DNA from 2 places in the Isoptericola sp. Y581 genome. Region 1 is predicted to be linked to the other one. Evidence: riboswitches for the same ligand, from Rfam matches in the RefSeq annotation. Region 1 holds a riboswitch; the other holds the start of a gene.
The links. A riboswitch is a leader RNA that binds a small molecule or an ion and turns the genes downstream of it on or off. The one in region 1 is predicted to bind FMN.

Region 1 (5,873 bases):
TCGAGGACACCCCGGGTGTCACCCGCGACCGCGTCAGCTACCCCGGTGAGTGGGCTGGGCGGGAGTTCACCCTCGTGGACACCGGCGGCTGGGAAGTCGACGTCGCCGGGATCGAGTCCAAGGTCGCGGAGCAGGCCGAGGTGGCCGTCGAGCTGGCCGACGCCGTGCTCTTCGTCGTCGACGCGACAGTGGGCGCCACCTCGACCGACGAGCGCGTGGTCGAGCTGCTGCGCCGCTCGGGCAAGCCCGTGATCCTGTGCGCCAACAAGGTGGACGGCCCGTCGGGCGAGGCCGACGCCGCCTACCTCTGGGCCCTGGGCCTGGGGGAGCCGCACCCGGTCTCCGCGCTGCACGGGCGCGGCACGGGCGACCTGCTCGACGCCGCCATGAAGCTGCTGCCCGAGGTCTCCGAGCACGGCGAGCTGCGCCCGGCCGGCCCGCGCCGCGTCGCGCTCGTCGGGCGCCCGAACGTCGGCAAGTCGTCGCTGCTGAACAAGATCGCCGGCTCCGAACGCGTCGTCGTCGACGAGGTGGCGGGTACCACGCGCGACCCGGTCGACGAGCTCGTCGAGATCAAGGGCGTGCCCTACTGGTTCGTCGACACGGCAGGCATCCGCCGACGCGTGCACCAGACCCGCGGCGCTGACTTCTATGCCTCCCTGCGCACGCAGGCGGCGATCCAGAAGGCCGAGGTGGCCGTGGTGCTGGTCGACGCCTCGCAGCCGATGACGGAGCAGGACACGCGCGTCATCTCGCAGGCCGTCGACGCCGGGCGCGCGCTCGTCATCGCCTACAACAAGTGGGACCTCATGGACGACGACCGTCGTCCGTACCTCGAGCGCGAGATCGAGAAGGACCTGGTGCAGGTGCAGTGGGCGCCGCGGGTCAACGTCTCGGCGCGCACGGGGTGGCACACCGACAAGCTGGAGCGGGCCCTCGAGGCGTCGCTCGCATCATGGGACACCCGCATCCCGACCGGACGGCTCAACGCGTTCCTCGGCGAGCTCGTGGCCGCGCACCCGCACCCGCTGCGGGGCGGGAAGCAGCCACGCATCCTGTTCGGCACCCAGGCGGCCACGCGGCCGCCGCGGTTCGTCATCTTCGCCACCGGCTTCCTCGAGGCCGGGTACCGCCGGTTCATCGAGCGCCGCCTGCGCGAGACCTTCGGCTTCGAGGGCACGCCCATCGAGATCAGCGTGCGCGTGCGCGAGAAGCGGCGGCGGTGATCGGGCGGTGCGCACCTCGGTGAGCCGTCGATGAAGCCAGAGCCGCTCGTCAGGAGGGGGCGCCTGCTGCGCCTGGGCGCGGCGCGCGACACCTCGGCCGTGCGGCACCTGGTGACCTTCCTCGTGCTCACCGTGGCGACCGTGCTGGTCACCCGGTTCCTGCTCGCCGCCTCCGGCTACCCGCAGGTGGGCGGCGGGGGGCTGCACGTGGCGCACGTGCTGTGGGGCGGGCTCGGCATGGCGCTCGCGGTCGTGGTCCTGCTGTCGTGGGTGGGCCCGGCGCTGCGCTCGCTGGGCGCGGTGCTCGGCGGGATCGGCTTCGGCCTGTTCGTCGACGAGATCGGCAAGTTCGTCACGTCGGACAACGACTACTTCTACGAGCCGACGGCCGCCCTGATCTACGCCGTGGTGGTCGTGCTCGTGCTGCTCGTGGAGGCGCTGCACGGGCGTCGGGAGCGCCACCCCGCCGAGTACCTGGCCGTCGCCACCGACCGCGCCGTGGCGGGGGTGGCCGGCGGCTTCACGGGCGCAGAGCGCGCGGAGGCCCGCGCCCTCGTGGAGCGCGGGCGCGACGAGCCGTTGGCGGCGGAGGTCTCGGCCCTCGTCGAGGCCGTGCCGCGGGACGACGTCGCGGTGCCTGACCCGGTGCGCGCCCTCGTGCGCAGGGGGTCGGCGTGGTTCGCCGACGCGATGGAGCACCGGTGGGCGGCCACCGTCGTGGCGGTTGTGGTGCTCGGCACGGCCGCGGGGTCGCTGGTGGTGGGGCTGCGGGCGGCGACCGGCGCCCTCGACGTGCCCGGCTGGGTGGGCGTCGGGATCCTCTCCGCGGCGGCCTGCACGGTGGCCTGCGTGGTCACGGGGATCTTCGTCGGGCGCGGCGACCACCGCTCGGGCGCGGTATGGGTGCGGCGCGGGGTCCTCGTCAGCCTGCTCGTCACGCAGCTGCTCGCGTTCCGCGCCGTGCAGTGGGTGGCCGTGTCCGGGCTGGCCGTGGACCTGCTGGTGCTCGCCGCCCTCGAGGTGGCCCTCGGTCGCGACGACGAACGACGGGTCGCCCGCCGTCGTGCCGCTGCGTGAGACGTCTGTCACTCGGGCTTGCAGTGCCGTGGGCTCCGTGGCACGGTCAGCGATGACGAGCGAGAAGCTCGCGTGCTCTGGGGTCGGTGAAAATCCGAGCCGGCGGTGAAAGTCCGCGACCCGGTCACATCCTGTGACCGGTTGACCAGGTGGAACTCCTGGACCGACGGTCAAAGTCCGGATGGGAAGCGCACGCGGCGGGCTCCCCGTCCGGTCCGTTCCCGGTCCCTTGTGGGCCGGCGCCCCCTCGTGGTGGCGTTCGCGGCCCGGCCGGTCGTGAGCACGTCCGACCCAGCCTTCCTGTCTCCGGGGTCCGCGACCGGACGACGGAGGCAGGGAAATGACACAGCCGGCCGGCACCACGGGTGCCCTGGCGGGGGCGAGCGCGGCGGAGGACGCCGCGATGCGGCGGGCGCTGGAGCTCGCGAGGCAGGGCCCCGCCCGCGGGCCGAATCCGCGGGTCGGGTGCGTGCTGCTGAGCCCCGACGGCCGCGTGCTCGCCGAGGGATATCACCGTGGCGCGGGCACCGCGCACGCCGAGGTCGATGCGCTGCTGCGGGCGCGCGAGGCCCACGGTCCGGATGCCGCCAGCGGGACGACCGCCGTCGTCACCCTCGAACCCTGCGCCCACCGCGGCCGTACCGGCCCGTGCGCCGACGCGCTGCGCGAGGCCGGGGTGGCGCGCGTCGTGCACGCCCAGCGCGACCCCAACCCCGCCGCCTCCGGCGGCGGAGCCCGGCTGCGCGCCGCGGGCGTCGACGTCGCGAGCGGGCTGCTCGCCGACGAGGCGCGCGCCCTCAACGAGACCTGGACGCGGGCGCTCGAGCTCGGCCGCCCGGTCGTCACCTGGAAGCTCGCCAGCACCCTCGACGGGCGCGCGTCCGCCGCCGACGGCACGTCGCGTTGGATCACCGGCCGGGCGGCGCGCCGCGACGTGCACAGGCTGCGCGCCGGCGTCGATGCTGTGCTGGTCGGGACGGGCACCGCCCTGGCGGACGACCCCGACGTCACCGTGCGGCACGGGCACCTGCACGGGCCACAGCCCGACCGCGTCGTCGTCGGCCTGCGCGACCTGCCGTCGTCGTCCCGCCTTGCGCGCGCCGCCGCGGCGGGGGAGGCCGTGCACCACCTGCGCACCCACGACCCGCACGCGGTGCTCGACGCGCTCTGGCACCGCGAGCACCGGCACGTGCTGCTGGAGGGCGGCCCCGCGCTCGCCGCCGCCTTCTGGCGCGCCGGGCTCGTCGACCAGGTGGTCGCCTACGTGGCACCCGTGCTGCTCGGCCTCGGAGCCCCCGCCGTCGCCGACCTGGGCATCGGCACCATCGCGGACGCCGCTCGCCTCGACCTGATCGACGTCACCGTGCTGCCCGCCGAGGCCCCCACGGCCGGCGACGCAGCGGACCCCACCGACACCACCACCGTGCGGCTCACCCTGCGGCCGCGGAAGGAGCGCTGAGCCATGTTCACCGGGATCGTGGAGGAGCTGGGCACCGTCATCGCAGTGCGCGAGGACGCCGACGGCGCGCGGCTGACCGTCGCCGCCGAGACCGTGCTGGGGGGCACCCGGCTCGGCGACTCCATCGCCGTCGACGGCTGCTGCCTGACCGTGACCTCCGTCGAGGGCGGGGAATGGACCGCCGACCTCATGGCCGAGACGCTCAAGCGCACCAGCCTGGGCACCCGCGAGCCCGGCGACCGCGTGAACCTGGAGCGGGCGCTCGCGGCCGACGGGCGGCTCGGCGGGCACGTGGTGCAGGGGCACGTCGACGGCGTCGGCACCGTGCTGTCGCGGACGCCCGGCGAGCGGTGGGAGGTGGTGGAGATCGCGCTGCCGGTGGACCTCGCGCGGTACGTCGTGGCGCAGGGGTCGATCGCCGTCGACGGCGTGAGCCTCACCGTGGTGCACGCGGGCGACGAGTCGTTCACGGTGAGCCTCATCCCCGAGACGCTGGCCCGCACGACCCTCGGGCGCCGCGGCGCGGGCGAGGCCGTGAACCTCGAGGTGGACGTACTGAGCAAGTACGTGGAGCGGCACCTGTCGTACGGCGCTGCGCAGGGCCTGCGCGCCCCCGCCGGGAGCGGGGCGGACCGATGAGCGCGGGGACGGCTCGGGAGGCGACGGCGGCATGGGAGCGTGTCGCGCGGGCGATCGCGGACGTCGCCGCCGGGAGGGCCGTCGTCGTCGCGGACGACGCGGACCGGGAGAACGAGGGCGACCTCATCTTCGCTGCCGACGCCGCGACGCCGGAGCTCATGGGCTTCCTCGTGCGGCACTCGAGCGGGCTGGTGTGCGTCGGGACGTCCGGCCGGACGCTCGACCGGCTGTGGCTGCCGCTGATGGTCGGTGAGAACCAGGACGCCTATCGCACGGCCTATACGGTGACCGTGGACGCCGCCGCGGGCGTGACGACGGGCATCTCGGCGGCCGACCGGGCGCTGACCGCCCGGGTGCTCGCGGACCCCTCGTCCGCGGCCGGTGACCTCACCCGGCCGGGGCACGTGCTGCCGCTGCGGGCCCGGCCCGGCGGGGTGCTGGAGCGCCGCGGGCACACCGAGTCCGCCGTCGACCTGGCCCGCCTGGCCGGGCGCGGCGTTGCCGGGGTGCTTGCCGAGCTGGTGCACGACGACGGCACGATGATGCGGCTGCCCGCGCTGCGGGAGTTCGCCGCCGAGCACGGGCTGACGCTGATCAGCGTGGCCGACCTCGTCGCGTACCGGCGGGCCACCGAAATGCTCGTGGAGCGGGTCGCGGTCACGACCCTGCCGACGACCCACGGCGAGCTCACCGCCGTCGCCTACCGGGACACGCGGACCGGCGACGAGCACGTGGCGCTGGTCGCCGGTGAGCTCGACGCCCTGACGGACCCCTCCGCCGGTCCCGTGCTCACGCGCGTGCACTCCGAGTGCCTGACGGGCGACGCGTTCGGCAGCCTGCGCTGCGACTGCGGGCCGCAGCTCGACGAGTCGCTGCGCAGGATCGTTGCCGAGGGCCGTGGGGTCGTCGTCTACCTGCGGGGGCACGAGGGCCGGGGGATCGGCCTCGCGGCCAAGCTCGCCGCGTACGCCCTGCAGGACGCGGGCCTCGACACCGTGGACGCCAACCTCGAACAGGGCCTGCCCGCTGACGCCCGCGACTACACCGCCGCCGCGCACGGGCTGCGCGACCTCGGCGTCGGCGCCGTGCGTCTGCTCACCAACAACCCGGCCAAGCAGGCGGGGCTCGAGGACGGCGGAGTGGAGGTCGTCGAGCGGTTGCCGCTCGCCGTGCCCACCGACCCGCGCACGCTCGGCTACCTGCGCACCAAGCGCGACCGCATGGGTCACGACCTGCCGCACCTGGGCGGCGCCCCGCGCGACACCGAACTCGATACCGGACTCGATACCGGACTCGATACCGGACTCGACACCGCTGGAGGAACGATGACGCACCGCCCGCTGACCACCGCCGCAGGGACCGCCCGATGAGCGGCGCGGGGGCGCCGGCGACCGCGCCGGTCGACAGCTCGCACCTGCGCGTGGCCGTCGTCGCCGCGAGCTGGCACGAGACGGTCATGGACGGCCTGCTCG
Region 2 (5,873 bases), on a different contig from region 1:
CATGAACGGCTCGCCGGAGCAGATCGAGAAGTACGCCGAGCCCATGGCGCGCGGCGAGATCCTCGGCGCCTTCGCCCTGACCGAGCCCACGCACGGCTCCGACTCGGTCTCGCTCGAGACGACGGCCCGCAAGGAGACCCGCGACGGCGTCGAGGGTTACGTCATCGACGGCGAGAAGAAGTGGATCGGCTTCGGCTCCTGCGGCGACATCTCGGTCGTCTGGGCGCGGCTGGTCGGCGAGGACGGCGACAACCAGGTGCACGGTTTCGTCGTCCCGCAGGACGCCCCCGGCTACGGCGCCACCACCATCGAGGGCAAGCTCTCGCTGCGGGCCATCACGCAGGCGCACATCGTGCTCACCGACGTCTTCGTCCCCGCCGACGCGGCGCTGCCCGGGGCGACGTCCTTCAAGGCGACCGCCGCCGTGCTGTTCGCCACCCGCCTCGCGGTGGCGTGGTCCGCCGTCGGGCACGCCGTCGCCTGCTACGAGGCCGCCGTCGCCTACGCCAAGCAGCGCATCCAGTTCGGCAAGCCGCTCGCCGCCAAGCAGATGGTGCAGGAGCGCCTGACCCACATGCTGTCGCTGATCACGCAGATGCAGCTGCTGGTCGCGCAGGTCACCCGCCTCGCCGACGCCGGCCAGCTGACCGGCGAGCAGGCGTCGCTGGCCAAGTACACGACCACCCGGCAGGCACGCGCGGTCGCGTCCATCGCCCGCGACATGCTCGGCGGCAACGGCATCCTGCTCACCAACCGCGTGGCCCGACACTTCGCCGATCTCGAGGCGCTGCACACCTACGAGGGCACCGAGTCGATGCAGGCGCTCATCGTGGGTCGTGACATCACCGGGGTCTCCGCGTTCGCCTGAGGCGGAGAAGAGGTCGCGGGGCGAGGAACGAGGCACACGGCCGACGCGGAGGCGATGGCGAACGCGGCGAAGGTCCGGCCTTCGCCTGAGCCGTCCATTCACGACGAAGGGGACCCCGCAGCGTGCGGGGTCCCCTTCGTCGTACGTGGCAGGTTCATGGGTCGAGATCGACGCTGACATCGACGGTGACAAGGTCGGGGAGCTCGAGCCGATGCCAGAACTCGCCCGCCGCCGGGCCTGCTGCCACGCGGCCGATCTTGACGAGCCACGCGGTCAGCACCATGCCGTGCGTCGCGACGACGAGGTCGTCGCCGGTGGCGTGAAAACGCAGTCCCGCGTCGAACCGCCGCGCCGCCTCGACGCTGGTCTCCCAGCCGGTGTGCCGGGCGTCGGGCACATCCTCGACCCACGCGCGTCGTGCCTCCCGGAAGGTGGGCGAGAGCGGTTCGGCCGGGCGCCGGACCTCCGCGAAGCGCGGGTCGACGATGATCTCGGCGACGCCGAGGGCGAGGGCGAGGGCGAGCGTCTCGACCGCCTTGCGTTCGTCGCTCGCGACCGCGCGGGTTCCACGGGGCAGCCGGAGGGCGCGGGCCGCGGCGCGGCCGGGCGGGGACAGCGGCCACGCTGCCGGGAGCGAGTCGGCGGCCGCCTCCGGGGCGGCGTGCCGGACCAGGGTGATCCGCACGGACAGGGTCAGCTCGACGCCGTGACCGCGGCGGGGATGATCACCGCGGCCATGACGGCGGCCATCACCTCGTCCACGGCCTTCCTCACCGCGGCGCTCGCCCAGCTCTGCGCGGCGAGGTCCTTCGCGCGCGACTCCGCCTGCCTCCGCTGCTCGGGCGGGACCAGGCCGCGGACCAGCTTCGAGCCGCTCGCAACGGAGATCAGCGCGGCGGTGCGCGCGTCCGGGACCCGGGTGCCGAGCAGCACCTCACGGCACTGCGCGCGGAGCCGGTCCTCGTGGGTGGCGTCGGCGGCCGGCCACGACGTGGTCGGGAAGATCCACAGGACGTGCTCCTCCTCGCGTCGCAGAACGCCACGCTCCGCGAGGCCGGTCAGCAGCCGCTCGCGCAGGCCCTTCGCCAGGGGCGCGACGAGGTTCTTCGGCGCCTGGGGCCGGATCCCGACGAAGGACAGGGCGTGGTCGAGCGCCGGGTGCCCCGCCGGGGAGGGGTCGCGCACGACGACTCGGCCCGCGCGGATCGGCCGGCCGTCCGCGCCGGTCTCCGGGGACGCGGTGACGTCCACCCGGCCGTCCAGCGCCAGCTCGACCAGCACCGCGCCGGCGAGCCGGTAGTCGAGCTGCGTCCGGTCGAGCGACGGCCTGCCCGACACGTCGTCGTACGCCAGCAGCAGGAGGTCCTCGGCGATGATCATCGGTCGATCATCGCCCACCGCCTGCGTAGGGTCGAGGGCCATGAGCGACGACCTGGCCCGCGTGGGCGCCACCTGGGACGACGACCCGAGCGCGGGGGAGTGGATTCTGTCCCACCTCGGCGAGTTCGGGCCCACGATCGACGCGATCGTCCCGCCGGTCTACGAGGCGTACGCGGTGGTGCCGTTCCCGCTGGACCAGAGCCAGCCCGAGGAGCGCGACGTCGACTTCGATGGGGCGTCCACCCGCCTGGTGACACTGCTCACCGCGCTCGCGCCGCGCACCGGCGACCAGCCGGTCCACGTCGGCCTGTGGGAAGGCTGGGGCTACCTCTACGACCATGGCGACGACCCGACCACCGCGCCCGGGATGGCGGCGCTCTACGTGTCGGACGAACGCCCGCGCGGGTGGCAGCGGGGCCGGCAGGCGCGCATCGACCGGGAGGAGCTCCGCCGGGGGCAGGCGAAGGTCACCGCAGAGCTCGCGGCGACGCGCGTGGAGCGGCCGGCGGCCGAGCCGCTCGACTACCCCCACCGCGCGCGCTACCTGTGGACGGGGCCGCTGGGTTCAGCGCTGGCCCTGCGGCGACACCGCGACCCGCCGTCGGTCGTCTGGCCGCAGGACCGGTCGTGGTTCCTCGGCGTCCCCGAGTACACGCGCGAGGCAGCGCTCGGCGGGCCGGCCGACCTGGTCGACGCCGTTCTCGCCGACACGTGTCTCGATGCGCGGGCGGCCACGCCGGCGACCGTCCTCGACATCGACGACTGACGACTCAGCCGGCCGCGATCGCCGAGGCAGTCTCCGCCTGCTCACGACGGCGCACGCGCCACCACACGAAGAATCCGACGAGCGTGAACGCGCCGTAGAAGACGTACATCAGGGCCGTCGCGTAGTACTCGGCCGACCAGAGCAGCGGCACCCCCACGAGGTCCACCGCCACCCACACCAGCCAGAACTCCACCCATCCCTTCGCCATGCCGTAGGTGGCGATGAGGGAGCCCATGAAGATCCAGGCGTCGGCCCACACGGGCTCGTACGAGCCGAGCGACCGGAAGATGGGCGTGAGCAGCAGGGTTCCGCCGGCCATGGCCACGACGATGCCGATCCGCTGCGGCCACGACGCCCAGCGCGGGTGCACCGCGGCGCCGTCCGCGGCGGGGATCTTGCCGTCGGCGCGCAGCTCGAGGTCGGCGCGCTTCGTGCGGCGCCACTGCACCCAGCCGTAGACGGACACGATCAGGAACATCACCTGCCGGCCGGCCTGGCCGAGCATGTCGGCGCGGCTCGTGTCGCCGAACCACGAGCCCATGAAGACGGTGAACAGCACCAGGTTGCCGACGATGCCGACCGGCCACGCCCACACCTTGCGGCGCATGCCCCCGAGCGCGGACGCGAGGCCGAACAGGTTGCCGATGATCTCGCGCCAGTACAGCGTCTGGTCGCCGATGGTGAGCGTCGCGTCGAACAGCGCGCGGATGGCGTCCATCGAGTCCTCTCCCGGTCGTGCCGTGCGGGCGACCGGGGGGACGGACGACGGTCGCGGGAGCCCGGCGGGGCACCCGCGACACGACGACCGGCGGCACGCACCGGGTCCCCGGTGCCTGCCGCGCGCGCTGCCTCCCATCCGGACTTTGACCGTCGGCCCTGGAGTTCCACCAGGTCAACCGGCCCCCCGAGGGAGGCGCGGGTCGCGGGCTATCACCGCCGGCTCGGAATTTCACCGACCCCGGAGCACGTACGTGCGTGTCTCGCCGCCGGACGACCCGGCGACTTCTTGCGCAACGCAGCATGCCACAGCGGCATTCCCCGGCGTCGTTGGTCGAGCCTGTCGAAACCCGGCGGCGGTTTCGACAGGCTCAACCAACGACGATCACGAGAGGGCGTCCCGCACGGCGCGGGCGACGTCGTCCGGACCGGCGCCGGGCTCCAGCACGGTGACGACGACGCGCCGGCCGTCGCCGCCGGTGGTGGTGACGTGAGCCGAGGTGCCGGTGCCGTTCTCGCGGGCAACGTTCTCGCGGGCAACGTCCTCGCGCACGTCGTGCTCCGCCGTCGTGCCGTCGGTGCCGGCTGCGTGCCGAGGTTCGTCGTCGGGATGGGCGAACGGGGCGACGGCGGCCCGACGCAGGTCGAAGAACGCCTCCTCGAGCTCGGGACGCAGGTCGAGGTGGGGGTTGCGCAGCCACCGCCGCAGGATCGCGTTGTGCACCGCGACGACGGACGCGGCGAAGGCGATCGACATCGTCGTCGTGGAGCGGTCCGGCGGGAGCGTGTCGCGCAGGTAGGCGGTGAAGGCCCGCTCGTAGCGGTGCGTCGTGACGAGCTCGCGGTCGCGCAGCGCGGGCACCTGCTGGAGCAGCGTGTGCCGGGCGATCGACGTCTCGCGCTGCCCCACGTGGTGGTCGAAGACGAGGCGCGCCGCCCGGCACACCTCGAGGTACGGATCGGTGGCGGGGTCCCATGCCCGCTCGGGCGCGCGGCCGGACTCCTCGCTGGCGCGCGCCTCGGGTCGGGTCTCGGCGAGCATGACCACCACCTCCTCGAGGAGCAGCTCGTGGTCGGCGAAGACCACGTCCTCCTTGGAGCGGAAGCGGCGGAAGAAGGTGGCACGGCTGACGCGGGCCGCGTCGGCGATCTCTTCGACGGTGGTCTGCTCGTAGCCCTGCCGGGAGAAGAGGTCGATCGCGGCGTCGACGGCCTGGGCGTGGGTGTGCGTCCGGACGGCGGTCATTCCACGGAGGCTACTCCGCAGCACGCCCGACGTCGGCCTGCCCGCGGTGTCGGCGGCGTGGTCCGCGGCGTCAGAGGAGCAGCCGGTAGAACCGGAAGAAGCCGAAGTCGTGCACGGGCAGCACCTCGACGCCGGCGTAGCCCGCCTCGCGCGCGTACCGACGCAGCGTGGCCGGCCGCATCACGGTCCCCGTGCCGACCGACGGCGTCGTCGACAGCCCGTCGGGCAGGCAGACGAACAGGCTGTACCCGTACATGACGCGGTCCGCGTCGTCGGCCGGGGCGCGGAACTCCTCCGCGACCGCCTCGTCCATGACCACGACGACCCCGTCGGGCCGCACCGCGCGCCGGACGGCGTCCAGGACGGCGACCGGGTCCGGCAGGTCGTGCACACACTCGAAGGCGAACGCCGCGTCGAACGGCTGCGCGACGGCGAGCTCGGCGGCGTCGGCCAGGTGGAACGTGACCCGGTCGGCGAGCCCCGCCTCGGCCGCCGCCACCCGTGCCGCCTCCACGGAGGGTCGGTCGACGTCGAGCCCGTGCACCTCGGCGCCGGGGTACGCGCGGGCCAGAGCGAGGGTCGACCAGCCGAAGCCGCTCCCGACGTCGACGACGCGCGCCCCGGGACGGGACAGCACCTCGTGGATTTCCGGTACGGCGGCGAGCGCGGGCGCGAGCTGCCGCTCGAACAAGGGACGGTTGACGTCGGCCTGCGCCTGCCGGGCGTCCTCGCCGAACTGGTCCCACGAGACCCCGCCCCCGGCCCGGTACGCGTCGAGGAGCTGCGGCAGCCGCGCGCCGATCGCCCCGACGAACCGCGCGAGGGGCGCCAGGTAGGCCGGCGACGAGGCGTCGGTGAGCACCTCAGCGTGCGCGGCGGGCAGCGCGTACGTCCGC

Region 2: another riboswitch for FMN. It lies ahead of pnuC (nicotinamide riboside transporter PnuC); the one in region 1 lies ahead of ribD (bifunctional diaminohydroxyphosphoribosylaminopyrimidine deaminase/5-amino-6-(5-phosphoribosylamino)uracil reductase RibD).

The regions. Positions count from the first base shown of each region.
Region 1 is NZ_JCAIUK010000003.1:407,143-413,015, reverse strand. It holds gene der (ribosome biogenesis GTPase Der) at 1-1,226, shown strand, start outside; gene AC1C2W_RS08105 (hypothetical protein) at 1,257-2,303, shown strand; FMN riboswitch at 2,372-2,501, shown strand; gene ribD (bifunctional diaminohydroxyphosphoribosylaminopyrimidine deaminase/5-amino-6-(5-phosphoribosylamino)uracil reductase RibD) at 2,644-3,762, shown strand; gene AC1C2W_RS08095 (riboflavin synthase) at 3,766-4,401, shown strand; gene AC1C2W_RS08090 (bifunctional 3,4-dihydroxy-2-butanone-4-phosphate synthase/GTP cyclohydrolase II) at 4,398-5,771, shown strand; gene ribH (6,7-dimethyl-8-ribityllumazine synthase) at 5,768-5,873, shown strand, end outside.
Region 2 is NZ_JCAIUK010000001.1:26,606-32,478, forward strand. It holds gene AC1C2W_RS00120 (acyl-CoA dehydrogenase family protein) at 1-868, shown strand, start outside; gene AC1C2W_RS00125 (histidine phosphatase family protein) at 1,023-1,553, opposite strand; gene AC1C2W_RS00130 (GOLPH3/VPS74 family protein) at 1,562-2,248, opposite strand; gene AC1C2W_RS00135 (hypothetical protein) at 2,289-3,014, shown strand; gene pnuC (nicotinamide riboside transporter PnuC) at 3,019-3,732, opposite strand; FMN riboswitch at 3,854-3,984, opposite strand; gene AC1C2W_RS00145 (TetR/AcrR family transcriptional regulator) at 4,117-4,977, opposite strand; gene AC1C2W_RS00150 (class I SAM-dependent methyltransferase) at 5,048-5,873, opposite strand, start outside.